Regions from separate parts of the Thalassospira sp. MCCC 1A02898 genome, predicted to be linked through region 2. Evidence: predicted binding sites of a transcription regulator. Region 2 holds the regulator's gene; the other holds the start of a gene.
The links. Region 2 encodes PhoB, which activates phosphate uptake and scavenging genes when phosphate is short. Its sites were predicted from a motif close to TNTCATAAAACTGTCA; they were not measured.
Positions count from the first base shown of each region.

Region 1: a site for PhoB is predicted at 1,459-1,474, ahead of AUQ41_RS12030 (bifunctional 2',3'-cyclic-nucleotide 2'-phosphodiesterase/3'-nucleotidase). Genes of this name have one in related genera too.

Region 1 is NZ_LPXK01000011.1:223,632-228,206, forward strand. Features, by position in the region: gene AUQ41_RS12025 (MFS transporter) at 94-1,374, shown strand; gene AUQ41_RS12030 (bifunctional 2',3'-cyclic-nucleotide 2'-phosphodiesterase/3'-nucleotidase) at 1,528-3,489, shown strand; gene AUQ41_RS12035 (GcrA family cell cycle regulator) at 3,591-4,031, opposite strand; gene AUQ41_RS12040 (NnrU family protein) at 4,231-4,575, shown strand, end outside.
Region 2 is NZ_LPXK01000011.1:48,639-53,213, reverse strand. Features, by position in the region: gene AUQ41_RS11245 (cation:proton antiporter) at 1-1,369, shown strand, start outside; gene phoB (phosphate regulon transcriptional regulator PhoB) at 1,450-2,148, opposite strand; gene phoU (phosphate signaling complex protein PhoU) at 2,166-2,888, opposite strand; gene pstB (phosphate ABC transporter ATP-binding protein PstB) at 2,911-3,714, opposite strand; gene pstA (phosphate ABC transporter permease PstA) at 3,716-4,575, opposite strand, start outside.

The sequences.
Region 1 (4,575 bases), 170 kb from region 2:
ACGGATCGGACAGGTTTAACTTGGTCGCATTCCAAAACGCACAAGATGTGACAGGGGCGTCGCCACCACAACGATCCTGTCCTCGGAGGTACAATGTCCAAGGAAATCATACCCGAAGCCAGCAATCACGCGGCCCCACTTGGTGATGCGCCCGACGCCCCCAATAATGCCAGCACAGCGCCGGTGCACAAGGGTTGGCGCAATCCGGAAGTTCTGCTGATCGTTATGGCGGCTGCCATGCCGCTGTCCTTTTCGACCTGGATGGCGCTGCTAAACAACTTTTCGGTCGAAATGGCCGACTTCACCGGCCGCGAGATCGGCATCTTGCAGTCCTTGCGTGAAATCCCCGGTTTCCTTGCCTTTACCGCGATTTTTGTGCTGCTGGTTCTGCGTGAACAGACCTTTGCGGTTTTGTCACTGCTGGTGCTTGGAATTGGTGTTGCCATATCGGGCTATTTTCCGACCGTGATCGGGCTTTATTGCACGACGGTTTTGATGTCGATCGGCTTCCATTATTTCGAAACCATGCAGCAGGCCCTGTCATTGCAATGGGTGCGCAAGGATCGCACCGCCATGGTCATGGGGCGGCAGCTGTCGGCAAAATCAATTTCGTCGCTGATCATGTTTGGCATGGTCTGGGTGATGCTCGAAGTTTTCGCGGTCGAGTATCGCTACGTCTATCTGTTCGGCGGTGCATTGACGGTCCTGGCCGCCTTGTTTGTCTGGGGTGCGTTTCCGAAATTTGCCGATGCTCATCCGCAGAACAAGAAGCTGATCCTGCGCAAACGCTACTGGCTTTACTATGCGCTGACTTTCATGAGTGGCGCACGCCGTCAGATCTTTACCGTGTTTGCCGGCTTCCTGATGGTCGAGAAGTTCGGCTATGACGCAGCAACCATCACCTTGCTGTATCTGCTTAACCACGTGATCAACATGTTCCTGGCCCCCAAGATCGGCAAGATGATCGGCAAGTGGGGCGAACGCCGTGCGCTGGTCTTTGAATATGTGGGACTGTTCATTGTTTTCGTCTCCTACGCCTTTGTCGAAAACCACATTCTGGCCGGTGGTCTTTATGTGATTGACCATCTGTTCTTTGCGCTGGCGATTGCCATCAAGACCTATTTCCAGAAGATCGCCGACCCGGCTGACATCTCCTCAACCGCCGGGGTCAGCTTTACCATCAACCATATCGCGGCTGTTTTCATCCCGGCGGCCTTTGGGTTGCTTTGGCTGATATCACCGGGCGCAGTGTTCCTTGCCGGGGCCGCCATGGCCTTTGTCTCGCTGGTGTTGGCCCTGAACGTCCCACACGATCCAGAGCCCGGAAACGAGGTTATTCGCGGATACAAGTCAACCGTGATGCAGCCAGCCTGATCGCCAAATATGTCTCAGACCAGAAACGCCTGCCGATCGTGGCAGGCGTTTCTATTTGTGTTTGCCCTGCCTTTTTCGCAAAATCTTCAAAACACCGACATTTAAACGGGATTAGATTGTCGCGGTTTAACGCATAAGCAGGGACACGGCTCGATGGTATTCATTCACAAAAAAGCTGCCCGGATTGCCGGGATTTCGATGGCACTTGCACTGGTAAGCAGCACGGCATTGGCCGACAGCACGGTGTCATTGCGCATTCTCGAAACCACCGACATCCATACGCATCTGGTTAATTACGACTATTACCGTGATGGCGAATCAGACACGGTTGGTCTGGCAAAGGTCGCGACCCTGCTTAAGACTGCGCGTGGCGAGGCAGAGAACGTTGTCTTTATCGATAATGGTGATCTGATCCAGGGCAACCCGCTTGGCGACTACATGGCCAAGGAACGCGGTCTTAAGGATGGTGACGTCCATCCGGTCTATAAGGCGATGAACCTGCTTGGCTATGACGCGGCCAATATCGGTAACCATGAATTTAACTATGGTCTCGATTTCCTGGGTAAATCGTTGGCCGGTGCCAACTTCCCCTATGTCAGTGCCAACGTCTTTGTTGATGATGGCGATGACAATCCCGATAACGACAAGCCGTATTTCGAACCCTATGTGCTGCTGGATCGGGAATTTACCGATAATGACGGCAAGGTGCACAAGGCCAAGGTCGGTGTGATCGGGTTTGTGCCGCCCCAGATCATGCAGTGGGACAAGGCCAATCTGGAAGGCAATGTGATCGCAAAAGACATTGTCGAAATGGCAAAAAAATATGTCCCGGAAATGCGTGAAAAGGGTGCGGATATCGTCATTGCCGTTCCGCATTCGGGGCTTTCGACCATGGCGCGTAATGGCATGGAAGAAAATGCCACCTATTACCTTTCCGAAGTCGATGGCATCGATGCGATCCTGTTTGGTCATGCCCACACAGTATTCCCGTCTGAGACCTTTTCCGATCTTGAAGGTGTCGATATTGCCAAAGGCACAATCAACGGCGTTGCGGCGGTGATGCCGGGCTTCTGGGGCAGCCATCTTGGCGTGATTGACCTGACCTTGAATGTCACCGATGACGGCAAATGGAGTGTCACCGACAGTCTGTCTGATGCACGTCCGATCTATCAGCGCGAAGGCCGGACCGTGACGCCGCTGGTTGAAGCCGATCCGGAAATCATCGCCGCGGTCAAGGAAGAGCACGAAGCCACCATTGCCTATATGCGCGAAGGTGTCGGCACGACATCGGCACCGATCAACAGCTTCTTTGCGCTTGTGGCTGATGATCCTTCGATCCAGATCGTGACTAACGCCCAGAAATGGTATCTCGAAAAGATCCTGAACGGATCGGAATATGATGGCATTCCAATCCTGTCGGCCGGGGCGCCATTCAAGGCCGGTGGTCGCGGTGGTCCGGACTATTTCACCGACATCCCCGAAGGCAAGATTGCGCTTAAAAACGTCGCGGACCTTTATATCTATCCAAATACCGTGCGCGCAGTGTTGCTTGATGGTGATCAGGTGCGTGAATGGCTTGAAATGTCAGCAGGCCAGTTCAATCAGATTGATCCGAACAGCAGCGAAGAACAGGCTCTGATCAACCCGGATTTCCCGACCTATAATTACGATGTGATTGATGGCGTGACCTACCAGATCGATGTCACCAAACCGGCCCGCTATAACAAGGCGGGCGAAGTGATCAATCCCGACAGTCACCGCATCGTCAATCTGAGCTTCGAAGGCAAACCGGTAACAGCCGATCAGAAGTTTGTCGTTGCGACCAACAACTATCGCGCCGGCGGTGGTGGCAATTTCCCGGGCCTAGATGGATCGACGATCATTGTCGAGGCACCCGATGAAAACCGCACGGTGCTTGCCAACTATATCCTGACCGAAAAGGAAATTGATCCGAAGGCGGATGGCAACTGGACCTTTGCCCCAATCGGTGAGGCGTCCGACGTAACGTTTGTTACCAGCCCCAAGGCATCCTCGGCTGTCAACGCACCCGACAATATCAGCTTCGTTGGCGAGGATCAGGAAGGCTTTGCCAAATACGTGCTGCAAACAAGGTAACCAACAGAACCTTGATATCGCCCAACGAAAAAGCCGCCCTGATCAGGGCGGCTTTTTTGTATCTCGGTGTCGCTGCCGGCGATTGCCAGGCGCAGAGCAGATTACTTCCGGTTTGCAGCCTGCGGGCCTTTGCCGCCGGGGCCACCCTGCTGTGCAGGGGGATTGTCTTCGCGCGGGTTCTTGCCGTTGAGGTAGGCCTGTGCGCAATGTTCGTCGCAATAAGGCTTGCTCGGCACGATTTTCTTGCCGCAGAAATGGAAGTCGTCATCGCCCGGATCGCCAAACGGCCAACGGCACATGCCCGGACCAAGATCAAAGATCGAAATGCCTTTGGTCTGCTGTTTGGGGGCCGGTGCTTTTTTCTGTTCTGCTTCCTCGGCGCGGCGCTGGATCGGGGACGGGCGCTTGGGCAGTCCAAGGCGGTGTGCCTTGCCAACGACGGCATTCTTGCCAACGCCCAGTTCTTCACCGATGCGTGCCGTGGTCCAACCCTGATTCCAGAGCGAGGTCAGCAATTCAATCTTTTCCGGCGTCCAGCTCATTTCGAGTATATTCCGTATTTCTTGGTCTGCCGGTCAGAATATCCGGCGGCAGGTGCTTGTTGTTCGATGTCAAACAGGGATACAGAGGTATCCGCTAATATCGTGTAACGCAAGGGTCTTGGAGATTCGCACCCCGGCCCGTCTGCGCGAACAGGGCAATTTGCATGTTGAAGCCACAATGTAAAGAGGGGATCGCGTTTTGGCAGGGTTTTTCATTGCAGTGACCGTTTTCCTTGCAGGCCATATTATTCCGGGCTTGCTGCGCGAAAGGCTTGTAAGACGTATCGGCTACCGCCCCTATATTATTGCATTCTCGATCCTGTCAGTTCTGCTGTTTGGCTGGGTCATTCACGAGGTTTTGGTCGCGGAGTCGTTTTTGCTTTGGGACTATCAAACCTGGCAGGCACAGCTCCTTGTGGTTGTCATGTTGCCTGCCTGTATTTTGTGGGCCTGTGCCATTCTTCAACCCTGTCCGCTGTCGATTGGTCGAAAAACCGGCTTTGATCCGGCAAAGCCCGGCATCAATCGGTTTTGCCGTCATCCA
Region 2 (4,575 bases):
TGCGATCATCCTCAAACAGCTTTCCGATGACAAGCAGCTCAATACCCGGTTTGGCCGTGCGGCCCTTGCCATTTTGTTATTGCAGGACGTGGCGGTTGGTCCGTTCCTGATCATGGTGCAGGCAGCAGGTGATGCTGGCACGGAAACCAGCCCGTGGATGAGCATCCTGCTTGGTTTCGGGTCGGTTGCGTTGTTGTTACTCGTCGGGCGGTATGTGTTGCCGCGCCTGTTTCGCTATATCGCGTCGCTTAAGAACCCGGAACTGTTTGCCATCGGCACGCTGTTTGTTGTGCTGGCCGCCAGCACCTTGACCGAGGTTTCCGGGCTTTCGATGGCGCTGGGCGCGTTTATCGCCGGGGTGATGCTGGCCGAAACCGAGTTCCGCCATCAGATCGAAGCCGACATTTCGCCGTTCCGCGGCGTGTTCCTGTCGCTGTTCTTTATGTCGGTGGGCATGTCGGTTGATGCCGACGTTGTTTATAACGAATTTGGCACCATTCTGATGTGGCTGGTGCTGTTGCTGGTGATCAAGACGGCGGTTTTGTTCGTTCTGGCGCGTGCGATCCGGTTTGAAACCGGCCTTGCCATACGGGTGGCGATGAGTTTGGCCGCCGGCGGCGAATTTGCCTTTGTGATGTTTGCCCTGGCCGCGCAAAATGGCGCGGTGCCGCTTGAAATGGCCGCCATGCTGATCCCGGTGGTGGCGATTTCGATGGCGCTGACCCCGACCCTGATCAGCCTGGGTCACAAGATCGAGGAAAAGCTTCATCCCAAGGAAGAAGACCAGCTTGGCAAGATTGCAGAGGAGTCCGAGGGCATTCACCAGCATGTTCTGGTGATCGGAAGCGGCCGCGTTGGCCGGGTTCTGGCCCGGTTGCTCAAGACGCGCAACATTCCGTTCATTGTGCTGGATAGTGACGCACAGCAGGTTTCGCGCGGTCGGGCAGAAGGCCTTCCGGTTTACTTTGCCGACGGGTCCAGACCGGAAACTTTCCGGGCCGCACACACCGATGAGGCAAAAATTGCGGTTGTTGCCATGGGGAACCCGCATGCGACCGAGAAGACGGTCGCCCTTTTGCGCCAGCATTACCCGCATCTGAAGATCTTTGCCCGCGCGCAAGACATCACCCATATCGGGCCGCTGTCGCGCCACGGGGCGGATGCGGCCATCCCGGAGGTTCTGGAAACCGGGTTGCGGTTATCTGATCACGTTTTGGCGGCGTGCGACGTGCCGCAGGAAGATATTGATGCCGAAATCGCCAAATTCCGCCGTGCGGACATGCTTTTGATGAACGAACTGGCGCCGCGCCCGCAGCGCAAGCCGTCAGGGTCGGAGAGTTCGGACAAACCGGCGAAAGAAAAATCGTAAAGCCGTTACGCGGTGAAAACAAAAACCCCCGCGGCAAATCGCTGCGGGGGTTTTTTAATCGGATCAGGCTCTAAACCGGCTTAGGCAGCGGTTTCAGAGTCCAGCGCGTAGCCCGCGGCACGGACGGTGCGGATGATATCGCGCGTCCCCTTGACGTCATTGAGCGCCTTGCGCAGGCGACGGATATGAACGTCAACTGTCCGGGTTTCGACATAGATGTTCGGGCCCCAAACCGCGTTAAGCAGCTGTTCGCGCGAGAAAACCCGCCCCGGATGTTCGAGGAAATAGCGCAGCAGACGGAACTCGGTCGGGCCAAGATGGATCGATTTTCCATTGCGGCTGACCCGGTGGGCGGCGAGATCCATTTCGATGTCGGAATAGATCAACTGCCCTTGTGGTTGCGCCGGACCGGACCGGCGCAAAAGTGCGCGGATACGGGCCAGAAGCTCGCCAATGGCAAACGGCTTGGTGACATAGTCATCAGCCCCGGTATCAAGACCGCGGATCCGGTCGCCCTCTTCGCCGCGCGCAGTCACCATGATCACCGGCAAATCGCGGCTTTCAGGCTTGCGGCGGATCTGACGGCAGACCTCGATCCCCGACATCACCGGCAGCATCCAGTCGAGCAAAACCAGATCGACATGGGTTTCAGCCAGAATTTTCAACGCTTCGTCACCGTCACCGGCTTCGACAACCTGCATCCCCTCGCGTTCGAGGTTGTAGCGCAACATGGTTACGATTGCTGCCTCGTCCTCGACGATAAGAACCGTTGGGTCCATCTTCCTATGCTCCCGTGTCAGTCATTCGGTTCGACAACAGCGAAGTTCGCTGCGTCGTTTTTTGGCCGGTCAATCCCCGGCAGGTCTTCGCCCTTGATCCGGTAATAGATCGTTTCGGCGATATTGGTTGCGTGATCACCGATACGTTCGATGTTCTTGGCAATGAACAACAGATGGGTCGATGCGGTAATGTTGCGCGGATCTTCCATCATGTAGGTCAGCAATTCGCGGAACAGCGAATTGTACATATCGTCGACTTCCTGATCGCGTTCCCAGACCCGATGGGCCTTTTCGGCGTCGCTTTCGATATAGGCATCCAGGACATCCTTGATGATTTCCTGGGCCAGCTTGGCCATGTTCGGGATCGCCTGAACCGGGCGGATCGGCGGGATCTGGTTCAGCACCTGCGCGCGTTTGGCGATGTTTTTGGCAAGATCACCAATGCGTTCAAGATCGTTTGATAGCTTAAGGGCCGTCACCACCTGACGCAGGTCATCTGCCATCGGCTGACGCAGGGCCAGAAGACGGACGGCAAAGTCCTGGACTTCCTGTTCGAGCACGTCAATGCGCTGATCGGACAGGATGACTTTCTCGGCCAGTTCGGAATCGCGTTTGACGATGGATCTGATCGAGGAAATAAGCTGGCTTTCGGCAAGCCCGCCCATTTGCGAAATGATGTTGTTCAGACGGGTCAGTTCCTCGTCGAACGAACTTACGATATGGGTATGTTCATCAGCCATTTATGCGTACTCCTGGCGTCGCTTAACCGAAGCGGCCGGTAATGTAACCCTTGGTGCGTTCGTCCTTCGGGTTGGTAAAGATCTGATCGGTTTCACCGACTTCAACCAGCTTTCCAAGGTGGAAGAACGCGGTGCGCTGCGACACACGGGCGGCCTGCTGCATGGAGTGGGTCACGATCACGATCGTGTAGTTCGAACGCAACTCGTCTATCAGTTCCTCGACCTTGGCGGTCGCAATCGGATCAAGGGCCGAGCACGGCTCATCCATCAGGATGACTTCCGGGCTGACGGCAACCGCGCGTGCAATGCAAAGGCGCTGCTGCTGACCACCGGAAAGACCGGTTGCCGGCGATTGCAGACGATCTTTGACTTCTTTCAGAAGACCGGCACGTTCGAGCGAGGTCATGACGATTTCATCAAGTTCATCGCGCGAATTGACCAGACCATGAATACGCGGGCCATAGGCCACGTTGTCATAGATGGTTTTCGGGAACGGGTTCGGTTTCTGGAACACCATGCCGATGCGCGCGCGCAGCTGAACCACGTCGATCCGCTTGTCATAGATGTCGCGACCATCCAGGGTAACGTCACCTTTGATCGTCACACCGTCAATGGTGTCATTCATCCGGTTCAGGCAGCGCAGGAAGGTGGATTTACCACAGCCCGACGGGCCAATCAGTGCGGTTACCTGCTGTTCGGGGATATCAAGGTTGACCTCATAGAGGGCCTGATTGTCGCTATAGAAAAGATCGAGCTTGCGCGCGGTCATTTTCGGTTTTTCGACCGACGGCTCCGCCGTCATTGCGCTCTGGGATACAGCAGCCATTTTACCACTTCCGTTCAAATTTTTTGCGCAGATACACAGCCAGTCCATTCATCAGGACAAGGAAGGCCAGCAACACCATAATCGCTGCCGAGGTTTTCTCGACAAAGGCACGTTCCGGGCTGTCTGCCCACAGATAGATCTGGACCGGCAGAACCGTTGCCGGGTCAAGAGCCCCGCCCGGGATATCAACAATAAAGGCAACCATCCCGATCATCAGAAGCGGTGCAGTTTCACCAAGCGCCTGTGCCATACCAATGATCGTGCCGGTCAGAATGCCCGGCATGGCAAGCGGCAAGACATGGTGGGTGACGGTCTGAACCGGGGATGCACCAAGGCCAAGGGCGGCCTGACGGATCGATGGCGGCACCGCCTTGATCGCCGCACGCGATGCGATGATGATCGTCGGCAAAGTCATCAGCGCCAGCGTCAAACCACCGACAACCGGGGCCGAGCGCGGCAAGTGCATGACATTGAGATAGACCTCAAGCCCCAGCAGACCAAACACGATGGACGGGACTGCGGCCAGGTTGTTGATGTTGACTTCAACAATCTGGGTGAAGCGGTTTTTCGGGGCGAATTCTTCGAGATAGATCGCCGCCAGAACACCAATCGGGAAGGACAATGCCAAAGTCACAAGCAGGGTATAGAACGAGCCAACAGCCGCGCCCCAGATACCGGCAAGTTCCGGTTCGCGGGAATCGCCACTGGTAAAGAAGCGGGTGTGGAACTGTTTTTCCACCGCACCGTCAGCAACCAGTTCGTTATACCAAGCAACTTCCTTGTCATTGAGGCGACGGTCGCCTTCATCAACGGTGGGATCGATATAGCCCTTGTTGAGCATGTCGAAATCATCACCGGAAA